Regions from separate parts of the Thalassotalea atypica genome, predicted to be linked through region 2. Evidence: riboswitches for the same ligand, from Rfam matches in the RefSeq annotation. Region 2 holds a riboswitch; each other region holds the start of a gene.
The links. Region 2 has a riboswitch for cyclic di-GMP ahead of QUE03_RS13850 (DUF3718 domain-containing protein). Riboswitches for the same ligand answer to the same signal wherever they lie in the genome.
Positions count from the first base shown of each region.

Region 1: linked by a shared signal. The riboswitch ahead of QUE03_RS02070 (glycoside hydrolase family 113 protein) and the one ahead of QUE03_RS13850 (DUF3718 domain-containing protein) in region 2 are both predicted to bind cyclic di-GMP.
Region 3: linked by a shared signal. The riboswitch ahead of QUE03_RS07090 (glycoside hydrolase family 113 protein) and the one ahead of QUE03_RS13850 (DUF3718 domain-containing protein) in region 2 are both predicted to bind cyclic di-GMP.

Region 1 is NZ_AP027364.1:434,483-442,086, reverse strand. Features, by position in the region: gene QUE03_RS02100 (LysR family transcriptional regulator) at 1-92, opposite strand, end outside; gene QUE03_RS02095 (pirin family protein) at 199-1,032, shown strand; gene QUE03_RS02090 (isochorismatase family protein) at 1,046-1,639, shown strand; gene QUE03_RS19680 (hypothetical protein) at 1,716-1,916, shown strand; gene QUE03_RS02085 (MerR family transcriptional regulator) at 2,359-3,528, shown strand; gene QUE03_RS02080 (alpha/beta fold hydrolase) at 3,605-4,471, shown strand; gene QUE03_RS02075 (carboxymuconolactone decarboxylase family protein) at 4,758-5,141, opposite strand; cyclic di-GMP riboswitch class I at 5,334-5,419, shown strand; gene QUE03_RS02070 (glycoside hydrolase family 113 protein) at 5,480-6,847, shown strand; gene QUE03_RS02065 (hypothetical protein) at 7,130-7,604, shown strand, end outside.
Region 2 is NZ_AP027364.1:3,005,270-3,012,873, reverse strand. Features, by position in the region: gene QUE03_RS13875 (DUF3192 domain-containing protein) at 1-161, shown strand, start outside; gene QUE03_RS13870 (DUF2789 domain-containing protein) at 229-459, opposite strand; gene QUE03_RS13865 (GNAT family N-acetyltransferase) at 655-1,308, shown strand; gene QUE03_RS13860 (Mpo1-like protein) at 1,315-1,617, shown strand; gene QUE03_RS13855 (patatin-like phospholipase family protein) at 1,713-2,864, opposite strand; gene QUE03_RS13850 (DUF3718 domain-containing protein) at 3,035-3,394, opposite strand; cyclic di-GMP riboswitch class I at 3,465-3,552, opposite strand; gene QUE03_RS13845 (3-oxoacid CoA-transferase subunit B) at 3,696-4,352, opposite strand; gene QUE03_RS13840 (CoA transferase subunit A) at 4,372-5,073, opposite strand; gene QUE03_RS13835 (hydroxymethylglutaryl-CoA lyase) at 5,133-6,044, opposite strand; gene QUE03_RS13830 (acetyl/propionyl/methylcrotonyl-CoA carboxylase subunit alpha) at 6,041-7,604, opposite strand, start outside.
Region 3 is NZ_AP027364.1:1,523,395-1,530,998, reverse strand. Features, by position in the region: gene QUE03_RS07090 (glycoside hydrolase family 113 protein) at 38-1,726, opposite strand; cyclic di-GMP riboswitch class I at 1,792-1,877, opposite strand; partial or broken gene QUE03_RS07085 (endonuclease III) at 2,149-2,394, shown strand; gene QUE03_RS07080 (GGDEF domain-containing protein) at 2,488-3,246, opposite strand; partial or broken gene QUE03_RS19635 (transposase) at 3,461-3,760, opposite strand; gene QUE03_RS07075 (FAD synthase family protein) at 3,968-4,399, opposite strand; gene QUE03_RS07070 (CDP-alcohol phosphatidyltransferase family protein) at 4,644-5,309, opposite strand; gene QUE03_RS07065 (flavohemoglobin expression-modulating QEGLA motif protein) at 5,810-7,604, opposite strand, start outside.

The DNA of each region.
Region 1 (7,604 bases), 1.8 Mb from region 2:
GTTGTTGATGGCATCGCTAATATATTGCTCGCTCCAGCAAAACTACCTGCTTCGACAACACTTACAAAGACCTTGATATCATTAAGGTTCATAAATTACCTACAAAAATGGGATTAACAAACCCTAACAAACCATCTAATCAAATAATAAGTCTTGCATTAGTCTTTATCAATAGAAATTGAAGCAGGATTAAATGTGATGACAAGACAAATCATAGAAATTAGAAATGGTAGAAAACACGGCCCTGTTAGTAGCTTTGTTGCGGCAACCAATATAGAGGAACTTAACCCTTTCGTACTGTGGGACCACTTTTATTTACCTCAAGTAGAAGGGACAGCAGGATTTGATTTTCACGGTCACTCAGGTGTTGCCACTATTAGCTATCCCCAAGTTGGTGATATAGCGCATGAAGATACTGGCGGCCATAGTGGGCTATTAAAAGCTGGTGGCATTCAAATCATGTCCTCTGGGGCCGGAGTTTTGCACAAAGAAACCGTGTTTCCTGATAAAAAACATGCTGATGCTTTTCAACTTTGGGTTGCATTACCCGAAAAAGACTTAGAAATGGGGCCCGTGACCTATTCAACACTGCAAGAGCAGAATATTCCAGTTATCGAAGCTAATGGCTCAGTAGTTAAAGTTCTTGTAGGAGAGTATCAAGGACAAAAAAGCGCTGCTCAACCGCCAGTTGATATGTCGTATTTTCATATCAAGCTAGAGGCCGATAGCACATGGGCTTATGTAAGCCAAGAATTACACACCACAGCATTTATCTATGTCAGAAAAGGAATGATAGAAACAGGCGGCGTGCGCTTGTCAGTAGGTGAGTTTGGCATCTATGAAAACCAACCTGAGCTTATATCGGTTAATGCGCTAAACCAAAATGCTGAATTTTTAGTGGTAACAGGTGCGCCATTAAAACAACCCATTATCAGCAATGGTGCATCACTTCACAGCAGTAATATAAATTTAATCGCAGGTGTACAAAAGATAAGACAACTGCACACAAATGGCATTCGCCAAATATCTTAATAGAGAGGTTAATATGAAAACAACTACTTTTACACCAGAAAACTCAGTGATGTTATTAATTGATCATCAGGTCGGCACAATGGGCTGGGTTGGCTCACTGGAACTAGATGAAATCAAGAGAAATACGGTTGCTTTAGCGCGCGCAGCAAAGGAAACAGACATGCCATTAATACTTACTTCTAGTATGGAAGACCAGGCTCAAGGGCCACTTTTTGAAGAGTTAATTCAAGCCGTGCCAGAAGCCTATGAAAACCGAATTCTTCGAGCAGGTGTGGTAGATAGCATGAAGGATAAAAGTTTTGCTGCCGCAGTTAAAGCTACAGGTCGTAAAAATATTATTATCGCAGGTATCACCACAGACGTTTGTGTTGTCTATCCCGCAATAACAGCTATTAATGAAGGCTACGTTGTACAAGTTGTTGTAGATGGCTCTGGTTCTCCTACGACCCTAGCAGATGAAACGGCGTTAAGACGAATGGAAAGTCATGGTGTTACATTGACATCAACAAACCAGTTAATTGCAGAGTTAGCTCAAGACTGGAGTAGTGAAAACGGAGGGAAATTAATTCAAGTCTTGTTTGAAGAAATTCTTTCCAAAATGCACTAAGGGTAGAGCGCTGTAATGGCTAATTATTTGGTCATTACAGCCAATTTTTATACGGGAGAAGAGAGTGAACTCTAACATGTCGAGCAAGCATATAATGGCAATAACAACATATTTGTCTTTACTGCCTTTGGTCTATTTCCTTCCTAAATTGCTAGACTCTTATTTACCTGAAAATGAATTAATTAGGTTGATGATACTGCTTGCTTTAATTGTTCCATTTACCTCTTATTTCGTTTTGCCTAATGTTGTCAGGTTAATAAGATTTTTAGAAGGTTAGATATTAGTTTTTGGTTAACTTTATCAACATCCACGTCTGGTAAATATAGGAAGTACGGTAATGAGCGAGTAACGGACATTAACCGTTAAGTTTTTAATGGCAGCAACTAGCCAATTGCGGACATTAAGCCTTTTCAAATTCATGAGCATGGTTATAACAATTCTAACCAAAATTTACTGCTTGTTTGTGGGGCTGGTTTAAGCTCATAGCTGCCATTGACTTCAACCATTGTTAATGAATGCTATAGTAGCCAGTAATTAAGTATCAATTACTGGTTTCAAATTATACGATTGTTTTGGATAGAAAACTCAGACCTAAGTAGCACCGATATAAATACCCACCTCTAACATTTACCATAAATATTCTAGATTTTATTGTTGACCTGTCTATTACTTTATAGTTTATAGTTCTTAACCATCAATAGGACAAAAGATTCATCATTGTGTATAAAATTTCTGAACTTGCAGAGAAAGTAGGCTTATCAAGAACAGCATTACTTTATTATGAAAAGTTAAAGCTTATCACTGGACGTAGGCTTGAAAATGGTTATCGAGTATACAGCGAACTGGATCTACAACGTGTCCGTTTGATTCAGCAACTTCACTTAGGAGGCTTGACCTTGAAAGAGTGCAAAGTGTGTCTTGAATCGAAAATTGATAAAGCGCTTGTTAAGCAGCGCCTAAAAGCACTGGATGAGGAGATAGAGCAAAAGCAGCAATCAAGAATTTTACTTGCTGCTATTGTCGGAGAGGGTGATCTAAAATCATGGCATGAGCGCTTAGATAAGCTCGCTCCAGATGCGCATCTAGATTGGTTAAAAACGCAAGGTTTCAGTGACAAGGAAGCTTTGCAATTGAAATGGTTATCAAAAGACATGAATGATCACGATGTTTATATGCAAGATTTTATGAAAGTTTTTCAAACTTTAGAACGTTGGGGGCCTGGCAGTGAGGATGATACGAAGCATGCGCTATCATTAATTCCAACCTCACCTAGTAGTATCTTAGAAATTGGCTGTGGTAAAGGGTTAGCAACTAATGTGTTGGCAAAGTTTAGCCAAGCACAAATTACCGCTATAGATAATGAGCAACCAGCGCTTGATCGATTAGCAAAAAGGTTTGAAGAAAAAGGGTTATCAGCTCGATTAGAATTATGTTGTACAAATATGGCTGACCTACCTTACTCCAATGAGAGTTTTGATCTTATTTGGTCTGAAGGTAGTGCTTATATTATAGGTATAGAGAAAGCATTAATGCTATGGAAACCTATTCTTAAAAAACAAGGCTATTTAATGATGAGTGATTTGGTATGGAAAACAAACTCACCAAGTGAAGTGTCAACTGAATTTTGGAGTCATGAATACCCTGACATTCAAACTGTTCAAACAAGAATTAAACAAATCGAAAAGGCTGGTTATCAAGTTATTGCTAATTTCCCTCAAAGCAAAGGTGCATGGTTAAATTATTATGGCCCTTTACGCGAACGCTTAAATGAACTTGAGTCTGAAATGGTTAACTCTACAGCATTTAAAGATATGAAAAATGAAATCAATATTTGTACAGAATTTGCCGATGAGTTTGGTTATCACATGTTCATTTTAGCAAAGATATAGTTACTTTAGACCGACTTTAACTTAATGATTGTGAGTTAAGCTATTTTTGGGTGACAAGAAAGGAGTAAAGAAAAATATGAAACATTTTATTCTGACAATACTAGTAGTTATGTCAATAAATAGCGTAAATGCTAGCGAGCAAAATCCTGTGACTAGGTTTGGTATCGCCATATCAAATGACAAAGAGCAAATTGCATATAGTGTTAATGGTCGTGGCAAAACATCACTTATATTTATTCACGGTTGGAGTTTAGATAGTAGGCTTTGGCAAAATCAAACTTTATACTTTTCAGAAGAATATCAAGTTATCACTATTGATTTAGCAGGTCATGGAAACTCATCATACAATCGAGAAGATTACACCATGGTTTCTTTTGCTAATGATATTAAAGCTGTTATTGAGAAAGAAGGCATAAACTCGGCAATATTAATTGGACACTCTATGGGCGGGGGCGTAATCGCTGAAGCGGCAAAGCTAATGCCGAACAAAGTAGTTGGTATTATTGGTGTTGATACTTCACAAAATGTCGCACTGAAACTCACGCAAGAAGAGCTAAACGTAATGACTAAGCCTTTTGAAGATAACTTTCAACGTGCAATGAGGGCATTTGTAAAAGACGCTTTACCGAAAAATGTAGAGGAAGATATGCTTTATTGGATTAGCGAAGATATGGCATCTGCACCTAAAGATATTGCGATTAATCAGTTTCGCAACTATCTAAGTCAATATATAAGTGGAGAATCGTATCGTGTGTATAAGGATATCAACGTGCCTGTTGTACTCGTTAACGCTAAGTTATGGCCGACTGACTCAGAAGAAAACAAAAAACATATCAAAAATTACAGTATTTATTTCATTGAGGAAACTGGTCATTTTCCTATGCTAGAAAAGCCTAGTGAATTTAATAAGCTCCTTTTAAAAGCCGTCAAATCTGTAGAGTAGCTATTATAGAATGGCCTGAATCAATTATGTGAACGACTGCTTTGGTGGTATTTTTGCCAGTCAAGTTATTCGATTAATTCGTAATATTTATAGCCAAACAATGCCTATTTATATCTGTGTGAAACGTCTGCTTTCGTATCAAAGCTGTCTTTCTATATTTAGTAGCCAACTTCCGCATTTGGCGCATATGAAACAGTCAGACTTGATTGAGTCCTGTTAATCGAATCTGACAAATCAAGTTAAGGTTTACTCACTGAAGCTGATAACAAGTATGGCAAATAGCGATTTACTCAATTTCAATAACTTCTCTCGCAGCTCTCATCGCTTCAATAGCTGCGGGGAAACCACAATAAACACTTGCGTGCATAATCACCGCCCTAATTTCTTCTTTACTGACGCCGTTACGAAGTGCACCTCGCACATGTCCTTTTAATTCGTTAGGGGCTTTAAGGGCTATTAACATCGAAATGGTTACCAAACTTCTTATATCTATTGGCAAATCATCCCGACACCAAGTACTTCCCCACGCATTTTCCATAACCAAATCCTGCAACGGCTGATCAAATTCAGTGGCATTATTTAAGGCACGGTCAACAAATTCATCGCTCATCACTTCACGACGAATTTGCTCTCCTTTTTGATAATTTTGACTCTGTTTACTGTTGCCCATTTGCACTCCTGTTTAAAGCTAACGAACTAATACTAAAAAGGATGACGCATAAAAAACAGACAACTAGCTAAATGGTTACTATAAGCAATAATGATATCGGTTAGCTGACAACCTTTACAACTTACCACATATAAACACGCTTTTTTAAAATGAAATAACAAAAGCTTTTGATGATACTCTAGAGTAGAATTGTATTTTAATTGGCAACTTTTAATGAAAATTATTAGGCGCAAAGCTACTAACCTAAGTGCATTGCATATGGTCGTGGGGTTGCATTCATATGGACATTTTTACAACCTTGTTTTTCGTCTCATCACGATATTTTTTGAGGTTCTTAAATGTTTTTTCAAAATAGAGTTATTTCGACTTTTGTTTTTACTGTTTTTTTATCCGCATGTGGTGGGGGCTCTTCTTCAAGTTCTGATTCTTCCCCGCCAAACACGCCACCCCCACCAGTTATTGCGACATGCACCAACCCTCATAGCGCTGATTATCCAGATGAATATCTTGGTAAGTTTGAATTACCTTCACCGCGCGGCGAACTCTCTAGCCATATCACTAGAGGCATCAGCTTTAAAGATTATGCCCCTTACCTCCTTTGGGGAGGCTTATCTGAAAGCGAACGAGGGAATTGCACGCAAGATGAATACGTAAAGTTAGTGTATTTACAGGCATTGCAAGCAATGAAGGCTTCAGGTGTACAAAGAACATGGCTCTATAACTATGGGCGTTGGAATAGTGAAAATGAACCTTGGGTAGTACCTCAGAGTGAATATAACCTCCCTAAACGCTACGTTGAGTACGTTGTAGAACAAGCAGCCAAGCTCGATATTGAGATATATTATGCATGGCAATTTACTACTAATGACGTCAATTTTAAGAGTTTACTCTCCTTAGGTGAGACGCTCACTATGGAAAAACTAAAACAAGTGTTAGACGCACACCAAAATAACATGATAATTCAAGCGAAACACGCGCAAGAAATTGGTATAAAAGGTATCGCTGCTGATTGGAATGCCATGAATATCAACATACCTACCGATGAACTAAAGAATTACTACCTTGATCGTTTTGCCGAAATTATTGATGACATCAGAGCAAATTTTGACGGTGAAATCGTTTGGGGACAAGTCGGTTATGTGTTCAATGATGAACGAATTTTTTCGCGCATTGACAGTATCTTAGTGAATGCCATGAACGTTAATGGTAGTACGATATTTACCGACGAAGAAAACGCTAACTTAACCCCTGAACTTGTTAAAACCAAAACGCTTGAATCGCTTGAAGGCATGAGAACTCAAATCTATTGTTTAGACATACATCAGCCATGCTGGCATGGAAAGTCAGATATTGAGCTACCCATTATATTAAATATTCAGGTTCAAAGCCGCGATGATTTTTTCCTTAAAGGCTGGAAAGAAGATGGCTTTTGCACAAGTGAAACGATGGAAGATGGGTCTGTTGATACCTGTATCCAAAACTCTTTTGTTACTGACTTTTCATTACAAGCAATTGGTATTGAAGGTATTATGCAAGCAGTCGCAGATCAAGACACGTTTGAAATTAATAGCGTTGATATTCACACGGGGTATTGGCTATCAGAAACATTAGTACCGAGTAAAGAGGGCTTTCCGAATATTTCACAGTCGGTTCGTGGTAAGCCAGCTGAATCGGTGTTGAAACATTGGTATACCGGCCAAAAATAGAGTCACATCCCTTCCATATAAATGTACCAAGATTGATGACTGATCTTTCTTGGTCATTTTTCTGGCTACTAGCTTACGCCAATTAGCTATCACCTGCTCAATTTAGCCTTGCGGGATTAATTCATAAAGACCTTTTTGGTTACCACAATAAACCATATTTGTTAGATTTTTACATGAGCCATCAACGTAAACCATTCGGAAAGTTAAATAATAATCATAGCGATGATCTAAATATTTTGTAGTTCGTATTAAGGGTAACTATCAAATACAGAGATGTTATCAATGCGAATTTTATTATTAGTTATTTCACTTTTACTCGTCACTGGGTGTGCGACAAATTATGCAAATCAAAATGTTACTGGAAAAACCTTTATCTCAGTAAGTGGGCAAAATCTTGAACAAGAAACAATTAATATTCCTGCATTTTTTAAAAGTGACTTTACGCTATTGCTAGTTGGGTATAAGCAGAATTCACAATTTGATATAGACAGGTGGTTAATTGCATTAGACATGACGGAAACTAAGATTGATGTTTTTGAAATTCCTACTATTCAAGGACTATTTCCAAAAATGTTCAGTACTATGATTGATAACGGGATGCGCAAAGGTATACCTAAAGCGCTATGGAAAGGAGTTATTACCGTTTATGAAGATGGGGAGAGGGTTCAAGAATTTACCGGGAATGAAAACCCCAACAATGCCAGAGTTGTACTGTTAGATGAAAACGGTCTGATCTTGTATTTTTATGATGAGGGTT
Region 2 (7,604 bases):
ATGAAGTGTACCAAAAAGACGGTGAAAGCATTCAGGTTTTATATTACCGTACGAATCGCAAACATAAAGATGGTGTGACGACTAAAGATGAATGTACGCCATTAATTTTTAAAAACGGACAACTGGTGAGTTGGGGTGAAACAGCCTACGCCATGCTTTAATTATTTACATAGTATATCAATCAAGGGAAGCAGTGCTTCCCTTTTTTATTGTCTCTGTCTGTCTGACCTAGCGTAACATCGTATCTAAGGTATCAACTATTTCTGCCCAGTCAGAATCTTCGGAGATGGCGTCAGATAGAAAACTTGCTTGTGCATCACTCCAAAAGTGTGCTTTTGCAAGTGTTGTGTGGCTTGGTATACCACGATGTAGGTTCAAAAATTCTTCAATATTTTTATCAGAATTTTCCAAGCCAAGTTGGGCAAATAAACAAGGCAAAGTATGGTTTGATCTATCCATTTCATCATCCAACTTTATGAATAATTATTATCTTAAGTATAGTTGCTTTAGTCGACGAATTTATAAAATATTGACCTAGTTTTAAACTTCCTGTTAAGGTGAACCACTAAAAAATAAGAATAAGAATTAACCAAAGTTTATTATTTATTAGCGATTTATTCGACAATAAATACACCAAGTAATGGGGAATATGCTATGACAGATGCAGTATCAACAAAGACAAACGTTGATATCAGAGCAACATATCTAACTGCTGAAGAGCTAAAGCTTGCAGCTTCGTTATTGTATCAAGCTTACCATGATGATCCCGTTTTCTTAGAAATATTTAACGGAGACAAAGACGATTATGAGCAGCGTTTACGAGCCTCAATTCGTGAAGAACTTGGCGTGTTTTGGCAAGCTAAGCAGCCAATGGTCGGTCTATACCTAGGTGAAGCCATGGTGGGCGTAGCCTGTTTAAATAGTCCTGATGATGGAGTTGGTAGTGAGCGATTTTGGCATTGGCGGCTAAAGATGTTACTGAGTGCGGGGTATTTCAGCACCAAGCAAATGATGGAAAAAGAAAAAACCGTTATGTCCGCTGTGCCACTAGACAAGTTTCATATGTTATCTTTTATTGCAATCCACCCGTTACATCAACAACATGGTTTTGGTCATTATTTGATGGCGGCCGTAAATACTGTACTTCAAGAACATTCACAAAGTCAGGGCGTTGCTGTTTATGCCACCAATGAGAAATATCGAAAATTCTTTGAAGATGTTGACTATCAGCATGTGAAAGAAGTTCAGGTGGGAAAAGTTTCAGGCACGCTAATGGTTCATTACCGAGAACAGCCGGCAACGGATTAAAAGTAGATGAGCAAAGAGTATCAATCGTTCAAAGAATTTTATCCATTTTATTTATCACAACATGAAAATAAAATTTGCCGCATTCTACATTATGTTGGAAGCATTGTTGCGCTGTGTTGGCTTGTTATGGCGATTATGTCCTTGACGCCAATCTTCTTACTGTATGGTGTTATTAGTGGCTATGCATTTGCTTGGATAGGTCACTTTTTCTTTGAAAAGAACCGTCCTGCGACCTTTAAATATCCTTGGTATAGCTTTATTGGCGATTGGCAAATGCTCAAAGATGCAATATATAAAAGTACCAAGTAAGGTACTTTTTTATGTGTTCCTTCATTTTACGGCTGTATTGCTTGAATTAGCTGAGCTTTATTAGCATCAGTTTAGCCTTTGGGGTTGGTTACACACTAAAGCGACAAAAATTCGCGTATTTTCGCCTCTTCGTTCAAGGCATCCTCATAGCCTAACTTTATTAGTTGTTTACAAAAGTTTTTTTCAAATAATAAGTAACTGATCATACTCGATTCAGCATCATTGGTGATGCCCATTGTTCTGAGTAATATGCGAATAGATACAGGCAATTCATCATAGTATTCCGTCGCAATAGCATTGAAATCATGACTTGGATTTATTACTAAGCTCTCAATCGGCTTTAACCCTTCTTGTGAGGCGTGTAATTCGTCAGGGATCAAAGATAGGGTTTTGTTAATCCTTTCCATACGCTCCAAATCACTTTGCAAGGTATCAGAGAATACGGAATCAAGCATATGCCCAGCAATAGCGGAAGTAGATGGTGGGTGAGGGTTATTCTCTTTTGCATGAATCAGCTCTTTGGGCTGTTCTACTCCTACAATGAAGAGTTTTTCAGCACCTAAGTGAATTGCTGGGCTTAATGGCGAAAGTTGATGAATTGAACCATCGCCAAAATGTTGATGTTTTATTTTTACTGAAGGGAAAATCATCGGGATGGCTGAAGATGCCATAAGGTGCTCACTGTCGAGCTGACAGGGCTCACCTCGACGTTTAGCTCGAAACCATGGAGCAATGCTCTGTTCAGATTGATAAAAGCTTAATGAGTCGCCATTAGAATAGCTTGACGCTGTGACTGATACCGCAGATAGATACCCACGTAATATATTTCGATCTATGCGTTGAAAGTCGATCACTTGGTTAAAGAGTTTTCGCAATGGTTCATTATTCAGTAAGCTATGAGGCGTTTTAGTCGCATAGTCAGCCTGATAACTGGCTAACACTCCTTGAAAAATGTAGCCGAAAACCCTAACTGGATCACCGTAGTAAATATGTTGTGTCTTTAGGTTTTTCCAAATCCATTCGAGTTTTTTCACTCCTAAGTGGAAACAGGATGAGTAGCAAGCTAAGGCGGTTGCATTAATTGCTCCGGCAGAGGTACCACACAAAATAGGAAAGGGGATGCCGTGATTTCGTGGTATAAATTGTGCGATAGCTGACAATACACCTACTTGGTATGCGGCTCTTGCCCCGCCTCCGGTAAGTACAAGTCCTTGTTTGCTTCCTTTGTAAGTTTTTTTTCCAGCCATATCAGCGCATTTGTATTTGTTATAAAGTTAATTTTAATGGGTGAAATACAATAGTGCGAGCGATAAGTGATTAAAATTGATAATAAAAAAGCCAGCGAATGCTGGCTTTTTAAGCGACATAAGAATTATTAACTAGTAAAACATTAAAACTAACGTCTACCAGAGAATAATTAGCTACTAACGCGAGCGTTAGCGGCGTCTATTAAAGGTTGCGACCCTGTTTGAATTGTTGAAAGATTAGCTGCCACAATTTTCTTAGATAATTTTTTAATCATCATAGAGCCTGTTTCTACTGATCCCCTTGCCGAAGCAAATTCTAACAAGTTTTTCCCATTACATTGAATACCGTCAAAAATACTACGTATTTTTAATTTGTTCGACTTTAAAAACGAACGCATGCGTTTTTTGTCATCAGCGGCAACATACTCGCAAACACTTTGTGCAATGTTTGCTGCTTGTGCCTGTGGTGCAGTAACTACAGACGTCATAAATAAAGCTGTGATGGTAGAAGCTAGTAATAATTTTTTCATTTTTAATAACCTTAAAGCAAATTTGTTAAACAGTTATAAAAAGAAAAAACCACTGGACGTACCCTTTTAACGAGGTAACTCCGCTGTCATAGATATTAAATATCCTTAGACCGGTGGTTTTGCGTAGCACACTTTCATGTGCCTTGCCTTTTCTTTGTCAATATTAGTATTAACAGAAAGTGTAACACAATGCAAATATTCTTTGATTTGTTGTGAGCTAACAACTAGTGAATATGGCTTTATTAAAACAGCGAAAAACAAAAAAAGAGGCCGTAGCCTCTTAATAAATTTGAAGTTATTATTAGAATGTCATCTCTGGTACGTGATCTGGTATGACGAGTTCGCCTTCCGTCAATGTTACAATTTCTTCAACACTTACACCTGGAGCGCGCTCAAGCAAAAAGAATTTCCCGTCTTTGATTTCAATGAAAGCAAGATCTGTTAATACTTTTTTGATACATCCTTTGCCTGTTAATGGCAAAGTGCACTTTGAAAGAAGTTTCGAGACGCCATGCTTTGATGCATGAGTCATGGTGACGATAATATTGTCAGCACCTGCAACTAAATCCATTGCACCGCCCATCCCTTTAATTAACTTTCCAGGGATCATATAAGAAGCGATGTTACCGTTAACATCTACTTCAAAGGCGCCTAGTACCGTTAAGTCAACATGTCCGCCACGGATCATCGCGAAAGACTCTGCTGAATCGAAGATTGAAGCGCCATCAATGGCGGTTACTGTTTGCTTACCTGCGTTAATCATATCCGCATCAAGCTCTTGCTCAGTTGGAAACTGCCCCATACCCAGTAAGCCATTTTCTGATTGCAGCATCACTTCCATGCCTTCTGGCACATAGTTGGCAACCAGTGTCGGAATACCTATACCTAAGTTAACGTAGTAACCGTCTTGTAATTCTTGCGCAACGCGCATTGCGATTTGCTCGCGAGATAAAGCCATCATGTTCTCCTTTGCGCAGTTATGCTGTTTTTATAGTACGTTGTTCTATACGTTTTTCGAAGGTACCTTGTATAAGGCGATTAACGTAAATGCCAGGTGTATGAATTTGATCTGGATCCAACTCGCCAGGCTCTACTATTTCTTCAACTTCAACAACTGTAATTTTTCCTGCGGTTGCTGCCATCGGATTAAAGTTACGTGCCGTTTTGCGAAATACTAGGTTACCGTATCGGTCTGCTTTCCATGCTTTAACAATGGCAAAATCACCTTTAATAGATTCTTCCAAAATGTACTGACGATTATTAAACTCACGCTCTTCTTTTCCTTCTGCAACGGGAGTGCCAAAGCCAGTTGCTGTGAAGAACGCGGGAATTCCGGCACCACCAGCACGCATTTTTTCAGCTAATGTGCCTTGTGGTGTTAGCTCGACCTCTAATTCACCACTCATCATTTGACGTTCAAACTCAGCGTTTTCTCCAACATACGAAGCAACGATTTTCTTTATCTGACGATTTGGTAAAAGCACACCTAAGCCAAAGTCATCCACACCACAGTTATTTGACACAACAGTTAACCCTTTTGTGCCTTTATGTTTTATTTCTGCGATCAAATTCTCGGGAATACCGCATAAGCCAAATCCACCAGCGATAACGGTCATGTTATCTTCTAAGCCAGCCATTGCTTCTTCATAACTTGATACGACTTTGTCGAACCCTGCCATTGTAAACTCCTCTATTCTTGCTCTTGTGAACTTGCTTTCATTGTGAAACGCAAGGGCGATTATTTTGCTTGTTGTGCACGATATGCATTAGATACTTTCGACACTGGCACCTTGCCTAATATGTCGCTGATGAACCACCCAGCGGCGAGTAACTTGTCTAAATCAACACCTGTCTCTATGTTTAATCCATTTAGTAAATAGATGACATCTTCAGTAGCCACATTGCCTGAAGCTCCTTTAGCATAAGGACAACCACCTAAACCAGCAACTGCACTGTCAACAACGGCGATACCCATGCTTAAAGCAGTGTAAATGTTAGTTAACGCTTGTCCGTACGTATCATGAAAGTGTACGGCCAGTTTTTCAACCGGTACTTTAGTGCTAACCGCATGTAACATTTTCTGTACGCTCGTTGGTGTACCTACGCCAATGGTGTCTCCAAGGGATATTTCATAGCAACCCATGTTGAATAGCTTTTCCGCAACGTCGGCCACTTTTTCAGGAGATATCTCTCCTTCATAGGGGCAACCGACCACACATGAGACATAACCACGTACCTTGATATTATTCGCTTTTGCAGCATTCATAATGGGAAGAAAACGCTCAAGGCTTTCATCAATCGAGCAGTTGATATTTTTCTGACTGAACGACTCAGATGCGGCGCCAAAAATGGCGACTTCTTTGACACCGGCTGCTAAAGCTGCTTCAAAGCCTTTCATGTTTGGCGTTAGCGCTGCATAAGTAACATTATTGCCTTGTGTGATCCCAGCAAAAACATCAGCTGAAGTTGACATTTGTGGTACCCATTTTGGCGACACAAAACTACCACTTTCAACATAACCAAGACCAGCATTTGTGAGCTGATCAATTAAAGCGATTTTATCTATAGCTTCAATAAACTGTTTTTCATTTTGTAGGCCGTCTCTTGGGCCTACTTCAACAATTTTTACTGAAGAAGGGAGCTTGTTCATGCGTTTTTCTCCGCTTCAAAGGCCAACAGCTCTGCACCGCCGTCAACCATATCGCCTTCACCGAAAAATAGCTCTGTTACTATGCCACTTTCAGGAGCGCGAATGGTATGTTCCATTTTCATCGCTTCCATGATCACTAACGGTTGATCTTGCTCAACCTTGTCACCAACCTTAACTAGTACACTGACCATAGTACCGTTCATTGGAGCTGCTAAACCGCCTTCACTAGCTTTATCGTCACAATCCCCTAAATCAGGCAATACACGAGTAAAGTTAAATACGCCATTAGGACGATATAAACTAATTTGCTGCTCATTCTTAGCTATGGTGGCACAGCTACGGTAGCCATCAATGGTAAAGAACAACGTATCTCCGGTGATATTGCCTTGGCAATCAAATATTTTACCGTCCACACTGATTAGATAAAAGCTGTCATCGCCCTGACGCTTATTTTCGATCATCACTTGATATGGCTTGTCACCGTGGCTTAAAGTGAGTTCATGGATGTGAGGTTCATTTAGACGCCAAGAATTCGTTGAATTCCACGGAGAGTAGGGGTCATTCGTTTTTGCTGCTTTTGTTTTCGCATGATCAGCACGTGCAAGTACTAAATACAAAGCTGCCATTGGCAACTCATTGCGAAGGGCTTGTTCATCTTCGTGGAAGATAAGGGCTTGATGTTTTTCGATAAACCCTGTGTCTAAATCGGCCTCTACAAATGGTTTTGATGTTGCCAAGTTGTACAAGAAATCGATATTGGTTGTAACACCACTGATTCTATATTCAGCCAAGGCTTTGCTAAGGCGCTGCAAGGCTTTGTCACGGTTCTCGTCCCATACGATCAATTTAGCGATCATTGGATCATAAAACACACTGACGTCGTCACCTTGGCGAACGCCAGTGTCGACGCGGACATATTCACTTTCTATCGGAGGTACTAAAAAGGACAGCTTTCCTGTGGCAGGTAAAAAATCGTTGTCGGGATCTTCTGCATATATACGTGCTTCGAAAGCGTGGCCTTTGATCGCTAATTCATCCTGAGTTTTCGGCAGGTTTTCGCCCGCAGCAACTCTCAGTTGCCATTCCACCAAGTCTTGTCCAGAGATAAGCTCAGTGACAGGGTGTTCTACTTGAAGTCGAGTGTTCATTTCCATGAAGTAGAATGAGCCATCAACGTCTAACAAAAATTCCACTGTACCAGCGCCCTGATAACCAATCGCTTTTGCAGATTTTATCGCTGATTCACCCATCTCTTTGCGCAATGCCTCACTCATGCCTGGCGCCGGTGCTTCCTCTATGACTTTTTGGTGGCGACGTTGTACTGAACAGTCTCGTTCAAACAGATAAACCGCATTGTCGTGATTGTCGCAAAATACTTGAATTTCAACGTGGCGTGGTTGAGTTAGGTATTTTTCAACTAGCATTCTGTCATCACCGAATGATGAACTGGCTTCTCGTTTGGCTGCTGCCAATTCAGCGCTGAAATCTTTTTCAGCCCATACTTGGCGCATACCTTTACCACCGCCACCAGCTGTAGCTTTGAGTAGAACGGGGTAACCC
Region 3 (7,604 bases), 1.5 Mb from region 2:
AACGCATTTTAAATCAAGTGATAGTTCGCTTAAAACATTAATCAATGATCATTGGTTCATATGCTTCAAACTCACCCGTATACCAATATTTAATAATTTTTTCTGCTGGTTTCCCTCTAATCGATTGTGACATATTAGGAAAACCTTCTACGGTATTGATACGTTGATTCTCATCGGGTATCAAGGTATCTGATAACCAATACCCAGTCGCAGTAGTTGTACCTAAGGTATCAAAGTAAGGTTGATTATCAGCGGCTCGCAACAACCCTTCGGTAAATATTGCTTGTGCAGAAAAATCGGTTTTTACTTCACTTTGAACACAATCAGTTGTAATACCATTGATAGTTCCTGATGTGCAGAAACCATCTTCAATCCAACCTGTTGATAAAAATGAGGCGTGGCTCTGACCAAAAAAGTTAAAAATTACTTTAGGGATAGTTTCACTTGAATTATACCAACAAGGTTGGCTATCTAAGCAACGCCATTGTTTATGGGTATCTTCAATAAATTGAGTCGCCCGCTCTGCTATTAATTCAACAGTAGCAGTGGCCACTTCATCATCTGTTAGTAGATGTCCGAATGGTAATATCATGCCGTCAACTTTATCGAATACACGCTTATCATTCCATTGAGGACCATCACCAACATAAATTTTTCCAGTGAACCTTTCCTTAATTTTATCAATGATGCCCCCCATTCTTTCCATGTAATAATCTTTAAGTTCGTCTGTCTCTTCCTGAGTGTGATGTTCGTCTATTCCACAATGAAAACATAGCCACATAGCACTCCAATCTGCTGAAATAGCACCTACGCCGAGTGTTTCTAGGCGTTCTGCTTCCCACAACATGTGAGTTTCATGTGTATCCATAATTTTCTTTAATAGCGGCATATCTACTCTGACATAACCAGTCTCAAGTAGCCCGTCGAACAACCAATTTTGATTTGTATCTTGTCCTAAGAACTGCCAAATATAGTGAAGCTCCAAGCCTAATTTTTGACCTTCCTCTACAATGTATTCAATCACCCAATCATCTAAATGCTTAGAGTTATGGTCCACCAACCAAGAGTCGGCTTGAACATCTTGCCAGTAGCCGAAATTATAGATAGAAACTGTGTTTACACCGTGATTTTTTAATCGCTTTAATGTCGTTCTGTACATTAATTTGATGTATTGTGTTTCTGAACAGTCTCGGATCCAGCTAGCGCCTTTTCCTTTGTAATTGTTATAAATCCACTCAACGCCATAATCCTTAAGGCCAACCCCTTTATAGCTTTCATCACTAAAAAAGTTTTGTGGCATTGGAGACTCATAGTCACCTAGGTATGATTCATAAACCATTGCGCTATGAGGGTTTACACAAGAGCCTTCTGAATTATCGCTGTTAACGGTAACAATTGTACTTGCAGCAATACTTCCGCATGTCAGTGTAAAAGTTTGCTCGCCAAAGTCATTCATAACAATGGATTCACTACCAGATAATGACTTTTCGCCAGTCCAAGCGCCAGAAGCTGTACAAGATGATGCGTTAGCACTTGACCAAGTGATTGTTGTAGATTCTTCTACCATCACTGTCATTGGGTTTGCTGATATAGATACTGTCGCAGAAGTTGGGGCACTTCCATCACCATCGTTAGCGCTGCTTGAGCCACCACCTCCCCCACAACCAGATAGTATTAACGCCAGTGACATAGATAATGTGACTGAAGATTTAAAGATGTTAGACATTTATACCTCATATAATGTTAGGTAAAAATGATCTACATTGATGTGATATAAAATATGTCCGTATATTTTGTAACCCCACGACCGTATGTAAACCACTTAGGCTGGTAGTTTTGCGTCCATTAACTTTTGCTAATGGTTGCCCTTAAAAATATGTTGGACAGTGTAACAGAGTGTAACCTAGATGATTGTTATTTTTTTGTAAGCATTCAGAAGCTATTTTAGTTCAGTTAATCCGCTTCAATAATATAACCTGGTTCATGCCTTGGGATAAAAATGCTGCTGCACAAGGAGGTCAAGTGATACATTATAAAGCCTTTATCGCTGCTTTGATGGCAAGGCAGCCATCAAAATTATTTTATCGATTAATAGCAACGCTTTCGATTAGTAAAATTAGGCTTTAATAAAAATCTACCATGGTTATCTTTGGCTGGCCAACAATAGCGTTAGATACTCACATCGACCGCGTATCAAATCGCACTATATTTTCCATGGGGAAAAATGTATTAGAAGTTAAGCAAAAACTTTTAAAAGTAGTACCTGCAGAATTTAAAGTGGATGTTCGCCACTGGCTAATTCTTCATGGTCGTTATATTTGTGTTGCCCGTAAACCAAAATGTGGTTCATGTATCATTGAAGATTTGTGTGAGTTTAAGGATAAAACAGAATAAAATTAATTTCTATAATGGTATAACAACCATTAAAAAATGAAACTCAACTTAAAACTTAAGCTTATTTCGGGGGATATCTTACCCTTCTCGAGATTATTTGAGTTTTCCTTGCCATATTTCATAGGCAACATCATTTTTTTTATTATTTTTAACACTGTACATTAATTCATCTGCGATTTTCATCGCTTCTTTTAAATCCGTAGGTAACGTTTCAAAAGTGACAATACCCACACTAAAGCTCACATTCCATCCTTTGCTAAGCATTTTTGTTCTTAGCTCTTCACTCGCTTTGGCAAATGCACTTTTTACTTCTGCTTGGCTAGTTTCGGGAAATATGACTGAAAATTCATCACCTCCCAATCTAGCGATAATATCTGTTTTTCGTAAGCTAGACACTAAGCAATTCGCTACAGAAATAAGCAATTCATCCCCCTTTAAATGCCCTATCGAATCATTGATTTTTTTAAAGTTATCGATATCGATATAAGACAGAGAAAACACATGCTTATATCTGATTGAACGGAGAATTTCATTAGCTAAATCTAGATAAAAGCTCCTAGAATTTGAAAGCCCAGTTAAACTGTCAGTACTAGCCATAACAAACTCTGAATTATGGACTCGTCTATAGTTAATAACTAATAGTGATACTAAAATATAAGTGGTCAGTCTTAATAATACATAAATAATTGATTCTCCCGAAAAAGTGAACGAGTCTATCGCTATTACATTTATAAACAAAGTTATAGAAACAATAAAAACAGACAATATGATGCCTGCTACTCGACTACCGTACCAGCTAAGGACTACGATAGGTATTAAAAGTAACGGCTCTATCATTGCAAAATGATTCACAAAAAATCCTAGTAGTACGATAGATAACGTAACCAAAAAACAGATAAGCACAACGAAAGACCTAGAATATTCATCTAGCCGACTAAGTATTGTTTTCACTGGAACCAGTTATTTTCATATGTTGCCATTTCATTCAGCCAAAAAAACGGAAGGAATAGGATAGTTTAGCTCTTTTTTACCCAAACGTAATGTTGTCAACCAATGGGGAGCCAATTCATTTATCACAAGAAGAAATTAAAACGGATATTTTAAGTTTTGAAGAATTTTTTAACTCGTCCGCAAAGTACGCGGCGACTTCCTTTAATAGGTCACCTTCTTGCTGATTGCGCTTCAATTCTTTTTCAAGCTCTCGAATGCGCTTCTCATGCTCGGATAATTCTTGATAGTGATCGCTGTTAGTGCCATAGCGCTTTAACCAGATGTAAAAACTGTATGTCGAGATATCTAGATGCTCAGCAACACTTGCGACGAAATGGCGTTTTTCAGTAACTTGTTTAACTGCTTGTATTTTAAGTTCTTCGGGAAAATATTTTAGCGTTCATTCATCCTCCTAGTACACAAAGTTTGCAACTTATTTGTGTCTAGGAAAATCTGGTCGATTCAAAATGTAGAAACGTTGAAACTCTCGTGAACGTATATGTTAACAACCTGAGCTATGAGTTCTATTTTTGATCGACCTTATACATTTACATTGACTAATACTTACTCTTTCGAAAAAGAGTTATGACCAATAACTAAATTGCGGAGGTGCAATTACCTCTTTGAGCTTATCAAGCTTATTATTTATAGCTGTTGAACTTGTTTCTGAATTTCTTGTAACATAACGCATGATCCCCATTTTATTAGGTAGTTCATACATATGCTGCATATTATCACCTGCAACATGGATATCAATTTCATTCAATTCATAAAAACTAGCATCAATATTAGGGGTTAGCGGTGCAATGATCACCTCATCAACACACTTGATATTCCTAATAATTTCACAACGTTGTTCGCAAGAAATAACAGGGATTCGTTTATAAGACTTAACATCTTCATCGGAATGTACGCCAACAATCAAATAGTCACCAAATTGTTTGGCTTTATTGAGTACTGACACGTGACCGACATGAAATAAATCAAATACTCCACTTGTATATACTTTTTTCATTTTGTTCTCCAATCATGGAATGAATAACAAAAGAATTTTTATTATTCATTCCATTAAATTTTTTACAACAAAACAGCCTCATTAGAACAACACAAGCCACTGTTTTTATTACATTTTTACAAAAACATCAATGAGAAAACCGAATTTACTCTGCTGACCTGAACTTCACTGACCAAAAACCAGCATTCATCATGTTCTAGATATAATACTTATAGAGTTATTGAGGTAAATAACGTTATAACCTTCAAACGTTCGAAAATAACAACCAGCCGTATGCAAGCGTTATAGCAAGAGTGTATAAAGCAAGAACATAATACCAAACTCCACCATTAAGCTTAGGTGTTCTTATAGGGGCTACATTTAAAACTGATAATGCAACGAGAGTGGTATAAAGCACGACGGTGAAAGCGGCTGTAGTCATAATACTTTCGAATAAAAAAACAAATACAAGAATGATGGCATTGTTATCATATGCAAGTCCTTTGTAAGCAGATTCGCCAGACAAGCCGAAAACGTTGAAATAACTTAACCGTAATACCCCTGCTGCAACAATTAAAAAAGCACCAGGGAATAACATCGGATCATAATGTCCGTAACTCAATAAAATCACAGCAGGACAAACTCCAAAGCTCACAATATCGATAAGGGAATCGACTTGCCCTCCAATTTGACCTTGGATAGCCGTTCTACTTTTCATTATTCTCGCGATTTTGCCATCATTCCAATCAAAGAATACGGCCCAAATTAACCCTATCATTGCGGCAGGATAATTTCCGACTAAGGCAAAAAATAACGCTAATAACGCAAAGAAAAGACCGACTAAAGAACAGATATTCGGAGGGTCAAAGGCAAGTGATAATATCGAAGGTGTCTCAATAGGTTTGAGGCATGGATTTTTTACAGGTAACATAAAATTCTCATTTAAATTAAATGTATGATTACGTGAATTTAATCTAAAAGAGAGAACAATTTGTCGATATTGTTATCGGGATTAGCTCGTTTTATGCTGAAATTATTAATAGGTAGTATTTATAACATCAAATATATAGGCAATTGAACATTTGTTGTTAATTGATGATAACTGCCATCAATGTAACACACTTGTGTCAGTCAATCTCATTTACTTTACTAAAACTTGTTTTCTCAGTTAATATGAGTGCTCAAAACCAGTTACTAATTTTTTTATGAAAACTTAGTTGGTGATTAAATAATTGGAGCGTACCAAGACGATCTACCTTGTGCACTCTTTTTTTAAACCGCTCAAGCGACATATTTGAGTCGTAAGCAAAATACTTCAAAGTAACTCCATTGCTTAGAACCAATCAAAACAGGTTACACAGTGGTAATGACTGACTCATGATAGACAGATAAAAAAGCTAAAAGCTTTCCTTTTCCGATTGACGCTTTATATTATTTTATTGAGTTAACAATAAAGTCTAATACTTTGTCACCTGATGACGTGTACGAAGTATCAAATAACGGCACAGGTCTATTTAACAGACCACGCTCTACCATTTCAGAGATAACGTCAAAGTCTAACAAACCCGTTTTACCCACCAACAAATTATCAATCGACGTTTCTTTAGCAAGGTTTAATATGTCCCTAAAGCCTGTTAAGTATAAATAATCTTTAGTAAAGCCACCACCTCGGTAAACACGAGTAGTTAGCGTAAAAGCGAACTCCTTATCTAATGAAAATTCATTCATCAAAGCGTGATAGGTTTTCACAAAGTCGCCATGCTCTAGCATGTACTGAACGGCAATAACCCTAAGAGCAATAATTTTAAGGCGTTGAATTGTTAAACTACCAGAGCAATATTCACTGTAAAGCGCGATGCCTTCTTGCGTATGAGTATTACCGGTTAAGCCCAAACTAAACACTTTTAGAGGGTGTTTTTTGGCATTAATAGTGGTTAGCATATGAATACCAAGCTCGTGATAAGCAAAGGCATGTAACTCTTTTTCTGTAAACTTGGCTTCCTTATTAATAAGCAATAGCGCTTTCTCATTATTTACCATTGCTTTAGCAACTATTTTGGCTGACTTTTCAACCTTACATTTTAGCCCCCATTCTTGAGCTTGAAACCTAAAGTATTCGATCGCCTCATCGGCATTAAGGTAAACATCAGGTTCAAAAAATTCATCGTCGTTTAAATGTAAAATAAAGCGGGCATTGGCAATGTCTGTATGGCTTGGCTCACCATAATATTTAAGCGAGTTATAAACAAACTCATCCGTACCTATAGAAGTTAACAAGTCAATTTTACTGGCCAAGTTGTCAATAACGTGGCGATATAGCGTTGCAATCCCAGCATCGAAAATATCGTCAACCGGTAACTTATAAAGGTTCTCTCGAAACTTATATGGATTTAAGTTTAACTGCTTGTAGTTAAAGTTAGGTGCTAAATAACTGTTTCTTTTTAGGAAACGATTCTTCTGACTAGATAAATTAACCGGGTTAATAAAATTAAGCGTTTCAACACTTTTACACAGTGAAAACAGCTTTTTATCTAATTCGATGACTTCTGGACTAATATTTGAAGAAAGGATGTCCGCTTTTTGGGTACGGGTTTTCTTAGTGTAACGACGCATGAAAAACGCTGCGGTTTCACTGATAGCATTCTTAAAGCCAGATTTAAGATTATCGAGTACTAGCGGGTATACTTGTCCAGAAGTTTCGTCCATAAACACTTTTTTTACTTCTGTTGGTAGCACAATTGTATTGTCAAAGTGCGCATTGATATGTGAAATTAAATACCCTCTACCATGAAAAACTTCATCAGTTGCAGCTCTTACTTCAACATTCGGTAATTCAATTTTGTTTAGTTGACGCTCGAATTGACTGATAACTTTACCCCAACGCTCAACATCAATTTGTCCTGCACCAATATTGAAGGTTGGTGTATCTTTTTCTATGCGCTTGTAATTGTATGAGTGAATATCAAAAATAATGGCATTGCCAAACTGCTTTTCTATGGCAGCGACTATCGCTTCAAGCACGTTATAGAATGACTCATGCTTATCATGACTAATAGTACGTTGCTTTTGCGTTAATGGCTTTTGCCATACTTGCTTATCCCATGCAGTTTTAAAATAAGTAGAAAGTGTTTTTGCACGGTTTAGATCGTACTCAAAACGAGAATCATTACCAATAAGCTGAATTGGAAAAGAAGAAATCAACTCATCTGTGTATGGATCTTCTTCA